2 regions of the Catenibacterium sp. GCM10023432 genome follow, and region 2 is predicted to be linked to the other one. Evidence: riboswitches for the same ligand, from Rfam matches in the RefSeq annotation. Region 2 holds a riboswitch; the other holds the start of a gene.

The links. A riboswitch is a leader RNA that binds a small molecule or an ion and turns the genes downstream of it on or off. The one in region 2 is predicted to bind ZMP and ZTP.
Region 1: another riboswitch for ZMP and ZTP. It lies ahead of ACFOZZ_RS01400 (formate--tetrahydrofolate ligase); the one in region 2 lies ahead of ACFOZZ_RS08020 (phosphoribosylaminoimidazolecarboxamide formyltransferase).

The regions. Positions count from the first base shown of each region.
Region 1 is NZ_JBHSEB010000003.1:37,406-45,852, forward strand. It holds gene ACFOZZ_RS01400 (formate--tetrahydrofolate ligase) at 1-1,538, opposite strand, end outside; ZMP/ZTP riboswitch at 1,653-1,733, opposite strand; gene ACFOZZ_RS01405 (flavin reductase) at 1,824-2,324, shown strand; gene ACFOZZ_RS01410 (NUDIX hydrolase) at 2,333-2,782, opposite strand; gene pepV (dipeptidase PepV) at 2,903-4,267, shown strand; tRNA gene ACFOZZ_RS01420 (tRNA-Leu) at 4,314-4,399, shown strand; gene ACFOZZ_RS01425 (hypothetical protein) at 4,456-5,037, shown strand; gene ACFOZZ_RS01430 (transposase) at 5,509-7,329, shown strand; gene ACFOZZ_RS01435 (hypothetical protein) at 7,387-7,653, shown strand; gene ACFOZZ_RS01440 (AAA family ATPase) at 7,729-8,447, opposite strand, start outside.
Region 2 is NZ_JBHSEB010000057.1:3,340-11,786, reverse strand. It holds gene ACFOZZ_RS08040 (sucrose-specific PTS transporter subunit IIBC) at 1-105, opposite strand, end outside; gene ACFOZZ_RS08035 (LacI family DNA-binding transcriptional regulator) at 222-1,202, opposite strand; gene ACFOZZ_RS08030 (DEAD/DEAH box helicase) at 1,204-4,407, opposite strand; gene murB (UDP-N-acetylmuramate dehydrogenase) at 4,472-5,467, opposite strand; gene ACFOZZ_RS08020 (phosphoribosylaminoimidazolecarboxamide formyltransferase) at 5,505-6,683, opposite strand; ZMP/ZTP riboswitch at 6,722-6,808, opposite strand; gene ACFOZZ_RS08015 (RNA-guided endonuclease InsQ/TnpB family protein) at 7,050-8,207, shown strand.

The sequences.
Region 1 (8,447 bases), on a different contig from region 2:
AAATCATTGATTGTTACCTTGAATCCTTCAGGACGTCCAAGTAAAGTCGCATCATCTGATAAAGAATACTGAGTTTTCGCAATACAGATTGGTAAATCACCTAAGCCCTGAGCAGTGAACTTCTTGATCTTGTTAGCTGCCTTCTTAGTGAAGACAACATCATCTGCACCATAGATTTCTTTGGCGATTGTCTTGATCTTTTCATCAATAGGCATATCTAATGAATAGATAGGTGCATAATGAGATTCTTCTGTATCAAGAATATTTAATAGCTTGTTAGCAAGATCAATGCCTCCTTCGCCACCCTTAGCCCATACTTCAGAAATAGATACTTCAACATTTAATTCCTTACATATATCATCTAATAGCTTTAATTCAGCTTCTGTATCTGTAGGGAAAGCGTTAATAGCAACGATACAAGGTAAACCAAACTTCTTGATGTTTTCAATATGTTTAGTTAAGTTACCAATACCCTTCTTTAATGCTTCAAGGTTTTCAGTACCTAATTCTTTCTTATTGACACCACCATGCATCTTTAATGCACGAACAGTCGCAACAATGACAACTGCATCTGGATTTAATCCAGCCTGACGACACTTGATATCTAAGAACTTTTCAGCACCTAAATCAGCCCCAAATCCTGCTTCAGTAATGGCATAATCGCCAAGTTTCATAGCAAGCTTTGTAGCCATAACTGAGTTACATCCATGAGCGATATTGGCGAATGGACCACCATGTACAAATACTGGAGTATGATCTAAAGTCTGAACAAGGTTTGGCTTGATAGCATCCTTTAATAATAAAGTTACAGCACCAGTTGCATGAATATCATCAACAGTGACTGGCTCACCATCATAATTATAAGCAACAATCATTCTTGCAGCTCTTGCTTTTAAATCTTCAAGAGAAGTAGATAAACATAAGATACCCATCACTTCACTTGCAACACTAATATCAAAACCATCTTCACGAGGAACACCATTTGGTTTACCGCCTAAACCAACAACAATATGTCTTAAAGCACGATCGTTTAAGTCAACAACTCTCTTCCATACAACCTGTCTAGTATCAATATTCAAAGGGTTACCCTGCTGAATAGAGTTATCAAGCATTGCCGCAATCAAGTTATTTGCTGAAGTGATGGCATGAATATCACCTGTAAAATGAAGGTTGATATCTTCCATAGGAACAACCTGGGCATATCCTCCACCAGCTGCACCACCTTTAATACCAAAGCAAGGACCTAAACTTGGTTCACGCATTGCAACGATAGACTTCTTACCTAACTGATGTAATGCCTGTGATAAACCAATCATTGTAGTTGTCTTACCCTCACCTGCAGGTGTTGGGTTAATTGCAGTCACAAGGATTAATTTACCATCTGGATTATTTTCAACTTTCTTAATAGTTTCTAAAGAGATTTTTGCTTTATATTTACCATATAATTCTAAATCATCTTCAGTCAGTCCAATCTTTTCAGCCACATTTTTAATTGGCTCCATGACTGTACTCTGTGCAATTTCTACGTCTGTTAACATTTTTTTGTTTTTCCTCTCTTTCAGGTTATTTTCTTTCAAAACAATTATATACTAATCCAGTACCTGCATGCTTCCATTTTTTCAAAAAAACAAAAAAAGAGCCTACTAAGTCCAGGACGTTGCCCAGACGGTCGGCTCTTCAAGAAATTATACTCCATGTGGTTAATTCCACTTCCGTCAGTCGTATAATACAGTTGTAGTGTATCAAATAACCTATTGTTTGACAAGCACAAATTTGATTAAATAGTGGCATAAGTTTATAATATAAAAACGGAGGTAATGACTATGTTTAAAGAAGTAGATGTAAAGACATTTGATTTAAAAATATTCAATAAATTGAATAAGGAATGGGCACTACTCAGTGCAGGTAATAAAGACGCATTTAATACTATGACTATTTCATGGGGCGAGATGGGTACATTATGGAATAAGCCAGTGATGACTTGTTTTGTAAGACCGCAGCGTTATACAAAGGAATTTATAGATTCTAATGATAAGATGACTCTTTCATTCTTTAATGGAGAACATATGAAAGATTTAACAGTATTAGGTAGAGAATCTGGACGTGATGGAGATAAGATTGCGAAGACTGATTTAACACCTACATTTATTGAAGGTCTTCCTACATTTGAAGAAGCAGACATTATCGTTGTGGGAAAGAAACTCTATGAAGATACAATCAAGCCTGAATGTTTCTTAGATGAAACACTTGTGGATAAGAATTACCCTAATAAAGATTTCCATACAATGTATATCTGTGAAGTTGAAAAGATCTATATGAAATAAGAGAAGCGCTAGTTCGCTTCTCTTTTTAGTTCATTGTATTCTCTTATCTGGTTATATTCTTCGATTGTTTTCTTAATATCATTAAAGATATGTGGGTCAAGTGTCTTCTCTAATTCACCTTCATCCACAAACTTATAATCTGTATGTTCAAATGAAATCTTAACTTGATCATTTGTAGGAATACACAAGAAACCAATACCCACTGTCTGATAATGTGGTCTAATAGCCGTAAATGTATAAACTGGCTTAATGATTTCAATATCTAGTCCTGTTTCTTCCTTTAATTCTCTAACAAGCGCCTGGTGAGGATCTTCCCCGTATTCTAATCCCCCACCTGGTAATTCCCAATAACCAAGTCCATCTGATGAAGGTCTCACACGTTTTAAGATTAATGTCTTGCCTTCATAAATCACAATACCTTTGACTGTAATATGAAATTGTATGTCCTTATTCTCCATATTCTTTTGCCCCCTTTTTACTATATTAGCACAACTCTTGAATGAACGTTACAAAAAGGTGCAGTATGTGTGTTTCAAATAATTCAAAAATTGTATATAATAGTCACTGAGGTGAATAAAATGATTGATTTTAAAGAAGAAGTATTAAAGCATAAAGAAGAAATGCTGAAAGATTTAAAGGACTTATGTCTGATTCCTTCAACTCTTGATGAATCTACTGCGAAAGAAAATCAGCCATTTGGTGAAAATAACCGTAAAGCGCTTGATTTAATGCTTTCTATCGGTCAAAGAGATGGATTTGTTACTGATGATTGTGATGGATATGCTGGTTCTATTGATATTGGTGAAGGAGAAGAATGTTTTGGTATTCTTGGACACTTAGATGTTGTGCCTACTGAAGGTCAGGAATGGGATTATCCAGAATATGATATGACTCTTGATGGAGATACACTCTATGGTCGTGGTGTGGCTGATGATAAGGGGCCTTTAATTGCTGCTTATTATGCTGCTAAAATTGTTAATGAACTTGATTTTGAAAAGAAGATGAAGGTTCGTATCATTTTTGGATGTAATGAAGAAAATGGTTCTCGCTGTATGCATTACTATTTCCAGCATCGTCCATATCCAAAGATGGGATTTACTCCAGATGCTGATTTCCCTGTTGTATATGGTGAAAAAGGTAACTGTCATTTCATCATCAAGAGTAAAACAGATGATGATAAGGTAATCTCTATTCATTCAGGACGTGTAGTGAATATCGTACCAGATCAGGCTAAAGCTGTATTAAAGGGTACTGACTATGAAGAATCATATAATGCATTCTTAAAAGAAAATAACTTCAAAGGTTCTTTAGAAGTTGTAGATGGTAACACACACTTATTCTTAAAAGGTAAGAGTGCCCATGCATCTCAGCCTCAGTTAGGTAATAATGCCGCAAGTAACTTATGTCATTATATTGCAAGTGTAACTGATAATAGCTACGCAAAATTCGTTGATGAATATTTATACAATGATTATTTAGGCGAAAAGTTCAATGTCGCATTTACTGGTGAAATGGGTGCTTTAACTGTTAACCTAGGTATCTTAGATTATGAAAATAATGAAGGTTCATTAACTCTTGATTTACGTCTTCCTCATGACTCAGACAATGATGAACTTGTTAAGAATGTAGATGAAGCTGTTAATAAGTATGGCTTGAGTGAAGAACATGATATTGGTCCTGCATTATATGTAGATCCTAATAGTGAATTAGTTCAGAAGCTTCATGAATCATATGTACAGTTCACAAATGATCATGAACATGGTCCTCAGACTATCGGTGGTGGAACTTATGCAAAAGAAATGCCTAACTGTGTTGCTTTTGGTTGTGAATTCCCTGGTAAAAACCATCATATGCATGAAGAAAATGAATTAATTTCATTAGATGATTTATTAACTGCAGCTGCTATCTACGCTCAGTCTCTCTATAATCTTCTTAAAAAATAGTTGAATTCTATGTGCAACTCAAGTATAATTTTAGTTGCACAAAGTTGCGGCCGTGGTGGAATGGTAGACACGCAAGTTTGAGGGACTTGTGGACGTACGTCTGTGTGAGTTCAAATCTCATCGGCCGCACCATTAATTAAGATGAACTAGCTAGAGATAGCTAGTTTTTTTGTTTAGGAGGATTTTGTATGATTGATCATATGGAAATAAGAGGCGCAAAGGTACATAATTTAAAAAATATCGACGTTGATATTCCTTTAAATAAGATTGTAGCTATTTCTGGTGTATCAGGAAGTGGTAAGACAACATTGATTCTTGAATCTTTATATCCTGCCATAAAGGCTTCATTAAATCATGAAACACTTCCTAATCATGTAAAAGAATTGGATGCATCATGGGTCAATAAGATTGATTTGATTGATGCCTCCCCTATTGGAAATAATGTCAGAAGTACTGTTGCAACTTATTCTGGTGTATTTTATCATTTAAGAAGGTTGTATGGAAGATTAAGTGATCAATATAGTGCAGGTGATTTTTCTTATAATACAGGTAAGTTAAGATGTCCTGTGTGTGAAGGTACTGGTACTATTTCTATGGATATACAGTTTCTTCTAGATATAGAAATGACTTGTGAACATTGTGATGGTACACGGTACAGCAATGATGAGGATTCTATAATGTACCATGGTTATAAATTTGTGGCTTTCATCCCACACGCTTGCGTGTGGGATGAAAGCCACATTTCACTTGATAAATACTTAGAAAAATGATATATAATCTATGTATATTAAAGTATAGAAAGTAAACAGATCATTAGTAAAAGTAACTATGATATGAATACACATACAACAAAACAACCATCACTGTAATCAGAAAAATCCTAATAATGCTGCACATATAGCGAACAATAATAACCATGCATAACAGTGCTATCCTAATAATTCAGCATATCATTCAAGTTGTGGAAATAAGTAACGGCACGAACTAAAAGTGACAATGTACAAATAAATATTTCCATTCCTGCTGGATGGAAAATAGAACTTGAAAACCCTGCACGTATCTATTCTGTTGAGGAAGGTGAGAGTATCATATTTCTTGACTTGATTCGTATTGAAAATATCTGATACAGTATCACATCATCAGATATTCTAAATTCATATTTCTGGTATTAAAAGGTAATGTAGAGGAAATATTGAAACAGATATTACAGAAAAATCTATTACCACATTAAGGCTCTTGAAGTGAAGCCTGACCATATACATGTCTTTGTAGATGTACCACAAACTGCTGCTCCCTGTGATGTTGTAGGGACTTTTAAAGATATAAGTGCTATTGAACTATTCAAGGCATTTCCACAATTAATACAATCCTATGCAGGATGCGGTATTTTATGGTCTAGAGGATATTTTGTATCTACAGTAATTAAGATAATATTAAGGAGCAGAAAAATGATGACTGACGAAGAATACAAAAGGATTCTTAAACGATTTCATAAACTTTCTGACAGGCATATCATGGCTGTAGAAACCGATATGTCTTATTCTGATGTACTTAAAGTAGTGGCTCTTTCTGATAAGATGCGCAAAGCTGGGAATGAGCTTGTTGGTCTTATGAGAAAGAATTATGACCAGCTTATGCGTACAAAGAGATACCGTAAATTACTCTTTCTTTATGGTAATTCTAAAGATAAGGCTAAACGAAAAACTTATGCTGAACAACTTAATGAAATGCAGAAAGCTTATAATATTACATGGGAATACTGCAGAACGTCCATGATTCCAATAGGCAAGAAATATGGTGTAGACGCTGTATTTGCTCTGACTAAAGCCGAAGATATTTGGCGTGGTATTGAAAAATGCTTATATGGTAATGGCAATGCCATTCATTTCTCAAGATATGGAGAACTGCCTTGTATTCGTGCAAAGCAGATGAATCGTGGTATACCTATATCCGTTATAGATAATAAACTACAGTTCAAACTTGGCAGGATGGTATTTGGAATACAAATAAATGATAGATTCCAACAGGATGAAGTAGATGCGATTTTATCATATCTTGCCGAATCTGAGATTCTGGATGACAGGGCTGTTAATACTCTTATTAAAGATGGCTGTTGCATAGATACATACAGACCCTGCTATGCTACGCTTGTTCCCAGGATGATAAGAGGTAAATACAGAGTATATCTGCATCTTACTATCGAGGGTAAAGCAAAGCCAAAATATGATAAGCATGGCAATCCAAGACATAAATATGGCAAAGGAATGATCGGTGCTGATATTGGTACACAGACTGTTGCTTATACATCTGATACGGAGGTGGGCTTGAAGAATCTTTCAGAGCGTGGCAATAGTATTCAGACTTCCGAGAGAAAAGAACGTCTGCTATACCGTGCAATGGACAGGTCAAGACGTGCAACTAATCCGCAGAATTATAATGATGATGGTACTGTTAAAAAAGGCCGCAAAACCTGGAAATATTCTAATCATTATAAGAAGCTGAAATCAAAGCACTCTGAACTATGTCGCATCAATGCCATAAACAGACAGCTTGCAATAAATGAAGACGCTAACCATTTAAGAAGTCTTGGAGATGTATTTATCACAGAACCTAAAAATGCAGGCAGGCTTATGAGACGAGCTAAAGAAACTACGGTCAATAGTAAAGGCAAGTTTAACAGGAAAAAGCGTTTTGGCAAATCCATAAAGAACAGATGTCCTTCCGGGTTTCAAGCTGCTGTAGAACAGAAATTCAAGGTATCAGGTGGCACATATATTGAAGTATCTAATGATTACAGATCAAGTCAATATGATCATACTGTTGATGACTATATTAAAAAGAGATTATCTGACCGAATGTATAAGCTGCAAGATGGTACTGAAGTACAAAGAGACTGGTATTCATCATTCCTATTATACTGTTACGATTACAGAACCCAGGATATAGATAAAAACAAATGTATTTCTGAATTTGATAAGTGTTACAGCAAAGAAAAAGCTCTAATCGAATGGATTAAGGTTAACGAGATCAAAATATTAAATAGCGGAATTAAGACAGCGTAAAACATATTCAGGGAGATTGATTATACTTCCTTACGAAAGTAGAAATTTACCGTTAATGTGGTCGTTGGACTGCTTGGTAATGAAAGTTCTGATTCAAATAGATTTACACTTGTAACTCCAAAGTCTGAAAATGATGTACGATTACAAGCTACACTTGGCAATCAGAACCCCACGGGCTTGCCCGTGGGAGTGGTCAGTAGAAATTCTGATTATATTATTGATATGGGACCTGAGGGCGGTCAACTTGGTGGAGAGATTATTGCGATGGGAACTGTCGAAGAAATTAAGCAGAATAAGAATAGTAAAATTGGAAAATACTTGTGAAAGGCTGTAACGAATACTTGAGCGTTACAGTTCTTTTTCATAGAAAAAGAATATCAGAAATAATATCCGATATTCCTATTGCCATTCAATTTCTACATTTTTCTGATAATGTGCTAGTCCTATGCGAATCACTGTTCCACTTAATTCACTATCATATCTTCTACTGTTAATTTGATCTATTGCTGATTTTGCAAGTTGTTTCAAATCAACTGAACTATCATTTGTATACTTAAATTCTAGAATATATGATATTTGATTTTTCTTGGATTTTAGTATGATATCACATCTTCCCTTTCCTACTTTTCGATTACTGATTACTTCATACTCACTAGAAAGCCAGGCACACATTCCAAGCAGCATCATATGATAACTATTTTCATCTTTTAAATCATGATAAGAAGGTAATGTGAGTAGAATCTTTCGATATCTATCTTCAAAATCTTCTTTTTTGCAACGCTTTAATGAATTGAATAGTACTGTCAGATCTGTTTCAGTCGCTTTCAAATGATAGGCTGTAAGTTTTCTAAACTCTAATTGAACTTCTTGATTAGGAATTTTTATGATATACAGGCTATCTTGAATAGATATTGTTTTGTGTAATGTTAGATATCCAGCATTAACCAAAAGACCCCACAAGTTTTCTGTATTGTTTACTTCAAAAAAGCTCGTATCCATTTTTACAGTGGTTTCGAGTTCACCATTTCGAATAAGCTCCTCATAGCCTCTCTCAAAAGCTTCATCACTGCTAGATATTGCTTTTTTAATCATTGTATTACTGCTCGTATTCACCCAAT
Region 2 (8,447 bases):
CTTCAACATCAATCTTAAACGAGTAGCACAATGAAATGCCTTTTTGATGTTCTTAGGTCCACCAACATGGGAGATGACTTCTTTTGCGACTTTATTGTAGTCCATTGAAATTTCCTCCTTTATCGGTGTGTTACCGATTCCACATCTGTATCATATGTCAAGGATAAACACTTGTCAATAAAAATATGGAACCGATACCACTTTTTTTTATAAAAAAAGCATCAGATACTTCTGACGCTTTCTCCTTCTATAAATGTGAAGTCAATAAGTGTAGCACGTTCTACCTCTTTTTCTTCAATCATATCAAGAATAATTTGTCCAGCCATTTGTCCAGCATGGGCATAATGGAACTTAATAGTTGTAAGGGCAGGGGACATTACAGTAGAAGTCCAATAACCACCAAATCCAGTCACTGAAACATCCTCAGGAATACGTAAACCGTGATCTTTTAGAACCTTCATACATCCCATCGCAATCGTATCTGTTGCACAGATAATAGCAGTAGGGCATGTATGATTCTTTAAGTAGTCATTGAGTTTATCCATAGTCTTTTCCACAGAAAAGTCTGTTTCTAGAAAATGAGGATGCACATCCTGTAAGCCATCATAAACACCCTGTCTACGAATGACTCCTACAGCCACATCTTTTCTGCTTACTCCTGCATATACAACATTCTTATGACCATTATTATAAATATACTCACCTATCTTATAACCTGCTTCATAATCGTTATTAATAACACTTACACCATCATCATAGGCCTGCGCCATAAAGACAATAGGAATGGAACTCTTAGAGGCAATATCTCTATGTGCCATTGTGATAGATGTTGCAAGCAGGACAATTCCATCCACTCTTAATTGCATAAGTTTAGTAATAGATTTGATTTCGTCGAGTTCATCATGATTTGTATTAATGATAATTGTCGTATAATGATGCTTCTTTAAGAACTGATCAATGTTCATCATCATACGACTAGAAGCATATGAAGTAAGAGTAGGGCATACAATACCCACAGTATGTGTCTTGTTGGCTTTTAAATTCGCAGCAAGCACATTAGGCTCATAATCATACTCTTTTACAATTTTCTCTATCTTCTGACGTGTTTCTTCTTTTACATAGCCACCATTAAAATAACGAGAAACAGTTGTCTTAGAAACACCTGCAACTTTCGCAATATCGGCCATAGTCATCTTCTTCATGTTAATCCTCGCTAAATAAACTCATGATTTCTTCACCACTCATAGTTGTAATAGAACCACTATTACCTTCTACAAAACGATCTGCAAGATCCTTCTTTGCGGCCTGCAATGTCTGAATCTTTTCTTCAATAGAATCAGCCATAATCAATTTATATACAAATACCTTATTCTTCTGTCCAATACGATACGCTCTATCAGTTGCCTGATTTTGTGCAGACATATTCCACCAAGGGTCAAAATGAACAACACCTTCTGCAGCAGTCAAGTTTAAACCAGTACCTCCAGCCTTCAAACTAATTAAGAAGACTGTTGTATCATCGTTTTGATAAGCATCTACTAATCCTTTACGTTTCTCTTTTTCTGTATCACCAGTCAACATATGATAAGATGTCTTACTCTTATCTAATTCTTTCGCAAGAAGATTCAATAAACTCTTAAATGACGAGAATACAATAATCTTCTTATTATTATCCTTATATGTCTGAATAATATTCAAGCAGGCTTCCATCTTAGAAGACTTATGTTTTATATCATCAAATACAATACGAGGCTCACAGCAGATCTGTCTTAACTTAGTCAACATGGCAAGAATCTGAATACGATCCTTAGACCCATCTAAAGTCTTTAATAACTGATTGGCCTGTGCTAAATGTGCTAAATAGAGCTTTTTTTCATCTTCACTGAAGTCTACAAGTACAGTATTTTCAATCTTATCAGGTAAATCCTTTAATACTTCATTCTTCGTACGTCTTAATACAAAAGGTGAAATCATCTTCTGTAATTGTGTCTGAACCTCTTCATCATGATCCTTGACAATAGGTGCTTCATAATGAGACTTAAAATAACGATAGTTATATAAATAGTCTTTATTTAAGAAGTCAAAGATGGACCATAACTCAGCAAGTGAGTTTTCAATAGGTGTACCAGTTAACGCAAAACGCTGTTTACCTTCTAATGACTTAACTGCAATCGCATTCTTAGTTTTCTGATTCTTAATATACTGCGCTTCATCTAAGACAATAAAATCAAATGTGATACCTTTATATTGTTCATAATCCTTACGAATATAGTCATAAGAAGTAATCATAACATCAAACTGATTATAGCTTTTAATAATCTCTTTACGTTCCTTCGCACTTCCCATAACACAAGTCACCTTTAAATGAGAAGAGAACTTATTAAACTCATCTAACCAGTTTAAAATCAATGAAGCCGGGCAAATAATAATAGAAAAGTGATGTTCATTACTTTCTAATAAACTCATAATCTGAATCGTTTTACCTAGCCCCATATCATCTGCAAGAATACCACCAAAATGTAGATCATTCATAGTAGAAAGCCATTGGAAACCTTCCTTCTGATAATCTCTTAAAATAGGTACATAACGCTCATTTAAAGGATGTTCATGATGTGTATAGTTCTTTAAATGGTCTAATACATCCTTAAATGATTCTTCACGGTTGACCTGTACATATTCAAAACCTTGAGTGGCTAAGTCCATCTGATGAGCTCTATTCAGATTTAAGTCAATAGTACCATCTTCAGAAATATCTTTAGGTAGAATATGATACTGATCCATCATCTGACCTAACTCATCTAATTCATGTGTATCAATGTAAAGTAACTGACCATTCTTTAAACGATGATAACGTTTCTTCTTCTGATGACTTGCTATAATATCAGCCAGTTCTTCTTTAGGAACATCTAAAGAATCCAGATCCATTTCTAATAAATTATGAGAAACCTTAATACCAACAGATAAGTTCATAGACTTCTTAGAACCAATAGCCTGTAAAGAATCAGATACATAAACATCTGTCAACTTATTCAAGTGATTTAAACCATCATGAATCATATCAATTGTTTCATCACGATGTGTATCAAAACGCATAGGTCCTGACATATCATCAGGATTATATTTCTCTAGGAAACTAATAATCAAATCTGCCTTTAAAGAATGAGGCACATCTTCTTTAAGAATATCATGCTTACCATCCTCATATGTTCCAATTAGGCTAACTAAAGCATATTCATCTTCATCTACATCTGCATAGATTTCTAAATGCGTTTCTTCCTTAATCTTATCTTCTAGACCTATATACTCAATATATTTCTTTGTAGGAGAAATAATATAACGTGTAAAGTTTTCTAACTGATCATGGGATACATAAAGACGCTGTAATGTATCAAATCGATTCAATAACTCAACACTTACTCCCTGCTTATCAAAACGATAACGTGTAAAAGAATGTGTGGAAGGGCTATAATTATATAAGTTCTTCTTACCAATATAGTAAGGTGAGAGGTCTGTGTCCAATTCTAGAATTGTATCATGCTTATCCTTAGACACTGATACAACAGGATGTAATTCATCCTCTAAACGGGCAAAAGGATGCATTGCCTGAGGGATTTCTTCAAGTAAATCCCAGAAAGCATCGACATTATCATCATTGATGAATAAAGTGTTATTACTAGATAAATGTGAATGATAATATCTTAAAATAAATTGATAAATCTTCTTTGAAGGTTCATCAAGAATATCAGGATTATGCACAAAAGCGAGTGTCTTCCCATACGTATGATATTCATTATTTTGCATTTGTGTCACAAAATTAGGAATACTCTTTACAATATAATCTCTATTACGTCCAATCTTTAAAGTAATGCCAAACTGCCAGTCATCTGCAAATAGTCTTAAATGAACAGGTGTAGAATCAACAGGTGTAAACTGATTCACTAATTGTTTTTTTATATAATCAGTCAGTTCATTGGTTTCCTTTTCTCTTTCTTTACGTCTATATTCCTGCATACGCTGTTCCCATAAAAGACGTTCTCTCATAGCACTTTTCTTTTCTTCCTGTGCACGCTTTTGTAAATCAACAGCATAACGATAAGGGAATGTATTAGGAGATAACTCCTGAACCTTTAAGATAAGGGCGCCTATATGACCACAGGCTGTATATTCATCGGCATAAATACAATTACAGTCTGTAGAAACTATTTTAGAATTGGGATTTACAAGAACACGAGGAAGATAGATATTACCATTAATCATAACCTTACCAGAAATATGATAATAACCACGATTATCAGTTGTAATAGAAACATTCACAACATAATCTCTTCGATAATATTCTCGTGCAATATCACGGTTACGTGCTCTAGATACAACACGTTCAAATTCATTGTCAGTGATAAATAACATAGCAATTCCTCCTAATCTAACTAATTATATCATAAGAAGGAACACAAAAAAACTGGAATAAAATTTATTCCAGTTCAACAGGCTCCTGTTGTAGAGTTAAACCATATTTCTTTTCAATAATAGAAACGATTTCTTCTCTAGCCTGTTTTAAGTGTGCATAACTTTGTGCACTTTCATTAATTAAGATCAGTGCAGCTTTCTCAGATACACGCATGCCATGGAAAACCATTCCCTTTAATCCAGCATGGTCTATCAACCATCCAGAAGGGACTTTATTTCCTTCCCATACCGGTACATTCATACCTCTTAAACGATCAGCTTCAGCATCATCTAAATAAACATTCTTAAAGAATGATCCAGAACTTGCCATTTCTTCAGGTTTAGGAAGCTTCGACCAGCGTATTTCAGTCACCATCTCTCTAATAGATTTAGGAGAGAAATCAGTAATCTGATGTTCTTCTACATAATTCTGTAAAGAAGTATAGAAAGGAGGAGTAAGTGTATCATGACTTAAGTGAATAGTCATAGAGATAATCAAATAACGTCCTGCATCTTCACCATGATTGAAGATACTTGATCTATAGCCTAGCTTCATATCTTCTTTCTTAATAGTGACATACTTTTCTTCCTTTAAATCATAAGCAAGAACAGAGTCTAATACCTGTACAATTTCCTGACCATAGGCACCTACATTCTGTACAGGTGCAGCACCTACTGTACCAGGAATAGCACTCAATGCTTCAATACCAGATAAATTTTTTTCTGTAGTAAAAGCAACAAGATCATCAAGTAGTTCTCCACCCATTGCAACAACTGTCAATTCATCAATAGAACGTATACCCTTAATACGGTTTAAAAGAATAACCCCCTTGAAACCTTCATCTTTTCCAATTACATTACTTCCTGTTCCTAAAATAAATACAGGAAGATGACGTTCTTTTGCAAATAAGTAAGCTTTTTCTACATCTTCTACGGTCTCTAATTCAATCACATAACGCGCTAGACCGCCTAGGCGCATTGTAGTGAGTTCCTTGATTTCTACATTCTCATTTATTCTCATAAAGTGCATTATAACATAGTTTTTTCAAAAGTGTGCATTAATGATGGAACAATCTCTGATGTGTGAATGCAAGAACCATATCATACTTATCACATGTATCAATAACATGGTCGTCACGAATAGAACCACCAGGTTCACCCACATACTTCACACCACTCTTATGGGCACGTTCAATATTATCTCCAAATGGGAAGAATGCATCACTACCTAGTACAACATCTGTATTCTTCTTTAACCATTCTTTCTTTTCTTCTCTTGTAAATACTTCTGGTTTTATCTTGAAATAGTTCTGCCATACATCCTCACCAAGTACATCTTCATAATCATCTGATACATATGCATCAATTGTATTATCCTTTTCAGCACGTTTTAAACCATCTGCAAACTGTAAACCTAATACCTTAGGATGCTGACGTAAGAACCAGACATCTGCCTTATTACCAGCAAGTCTTGTACAATGGATACGAGACTGCTGGCCAGCTCCAATACCAATAGCCTGACCATTCTTGACATAACATACAGAATTAGACTGTGTATACTTTAATGTGATCATAGAAAGGATTAAGTCATGTAATGCATGTTCAGGGATATCTTTGTTTTTAGATACAACATCTTTAAACATCTCTTCATTAATCACGCAGTTATTTCTACCTTGCTGGAATGTAATACCAAATACCTGTTTGATTTCTACTGGATTAGGTACATAGTGAGGATCCATCTGTAATACACAATAAGTGCCTCTTCTTTTCTTCTTAAGTATTTCTAAAGCTTCTTTTGTATAACCAGGCGCAATAATACCATCACTTACTTCACGATTAATAAGCTTAGCAGTCACTTCATCACATACATCAGAAAGAGCACAGAAATCACCATATGAACTCATACGGTCACTACCTCTTGCCTTAATATATGCATTAGCAATTGGACTTAACTCTTCAGCACTTTCCTTTACAAAATACATCTGTCTTTCTACTTCAGTTAAAGGTGTCCCAATAGCTACACCGGCAGGAGATACATGCTTAAAACTTGCTGCACAGCTCATATGAGTTGCTTCCTTTAATTCCTTCACTAACTGCCAGCTATTAAAAGCATCTAATAAGTTGATATAACCAGGTTTACCATTTAAGACAGTAAAAGGAAGTTCTCCTTCTTCCATAAACACCTTAGCAGGTTTCTGATTAGGGTTACAGCCATACTTTAATTCTAATTCTTTCATAGATTCCTCCAAAAAAAGAAGCCGACACATACTCCAGGCTTCTTTGCCCAGACGGTCGGCTTCTTCATTTTGATTTATTATACTCCCTGTGGTCAATTCCACTTCCGTCAGTCATATAACTAATGTTATTATAGTAAAAAGAGTTGTATAAAACAAGCAGAAAACCCCACCTCAATATAAAAATAGTGTGGGGTGAATGCTTTTAATGCATCTAATTGAGAAATTCTGGAGTTAGAAATCGTATAATACATATAGGAAACTTCTTTTCCTAAATCTACAGAAAGGAGATTATATATCTTACAGTCAAGCAGCAGGTAAAGCATCTGTCCAAGGAAGACTATTGTTCCATCAAGGAATTATGTCATATTGCAAAGAATCTTACTAATCAGGCAATCTATAACATCAGACAGCACTACTTTGCGCCAAGGCAAGTATCTCAAGTTTGAGTTGAACTATGCACTTCTGAAGTCGTCTGATAACTATAGAACGCTTAATTCCAATATGGCACAGCAGATACTCAAGGTTGTAGATGGTTCATTCAAATCATTCTTTGGTCTTCTTAAAAAGGCAAAGCAGGGAAAGCATGCACTTAGGGACTGCAGACTTCCACACTATCTTCCTAGTGATGGATATACTACACTCGTCATTGGATTTGTAAGACTTGAAGGGAATAGGCTCATACTTCCATATTCAAACAGCTTCAGAAAGACACATAAGGCTGTTGAGATTACTATTCCACCTATACTGCTTGATAAGAAAGTGAAGGAAATACGTATCATACCAAAGGCAGATGCCAGGTTCTTTGAAATTCAGTATACCTATGAAGCTGAATGCATTCAAAGGAATCTCAATACAACAAATGCACTGGCATTAGACCTTGATATCAATAATCTTGTCACTGGCCTGTCAAGTAAAGTTGAAACATTCATCATCGATGGAAGAAGACTGAAGTCCATTAACCAGTGGTTTAACAAGAAAAATGCAAGATTACAGTCCATCAAGGATAAGCAGGACTATGACAGGAAGACAACCAACAGACAGAAGGCATTAGCACGCAGGCGTAACAATAAAATAAATGATTACATGAACAAGACTGCACGCATTGTGATTGATTACTGTATCAATCATGATATCGGAACTCTTGTTGTGGGCTATAATGAAACATTTCAGAAGGATTCCAACATTGGCAGAAGAAACAATCAGATCTTCGTCAATATTCCATATGGAAAGCTGAGAGATAAGCTTGAATATCTCTGTGAGCTGAATGGCATCATACTTGTAATGCAGGAGGAATCCTACACCTCAAAGGCCAGCTTCTGGGATAAGGATGTCATACCAGTCTATAAGAGTGATGATACTGAAGAATACTATTTCAGTGGAAAGAGAATACATCGTGGACAGTATAGAACAGCGAGTGGACAAGTTCTGAATGCAGATGTGAATGGTGCATTAAATATCTTGCGTAAAAGTAGAGTTGTGGATGTAAACATCCTATACAGTAGAGGCGAAGTGGACACGGAATAAGAATAAGGATTGCCTAGCAATAGGTGGAGACTTAAATATCAATCTTCTTAAACGGATGCGTAAGCATCCTAGAAGCCTTGACTTCAAATACGGAGTATTAAGTCGAGGTAGTTCACAAAACAAGCATTTTCATTATATAAAAACAGAATGTAAACGCTTGCATAATTGCGATTATTAGGTTACAATTAAGTCAGAAAGAGAGGAGGAAGACCTCCTTAACATATACATTCATCTCAAAGA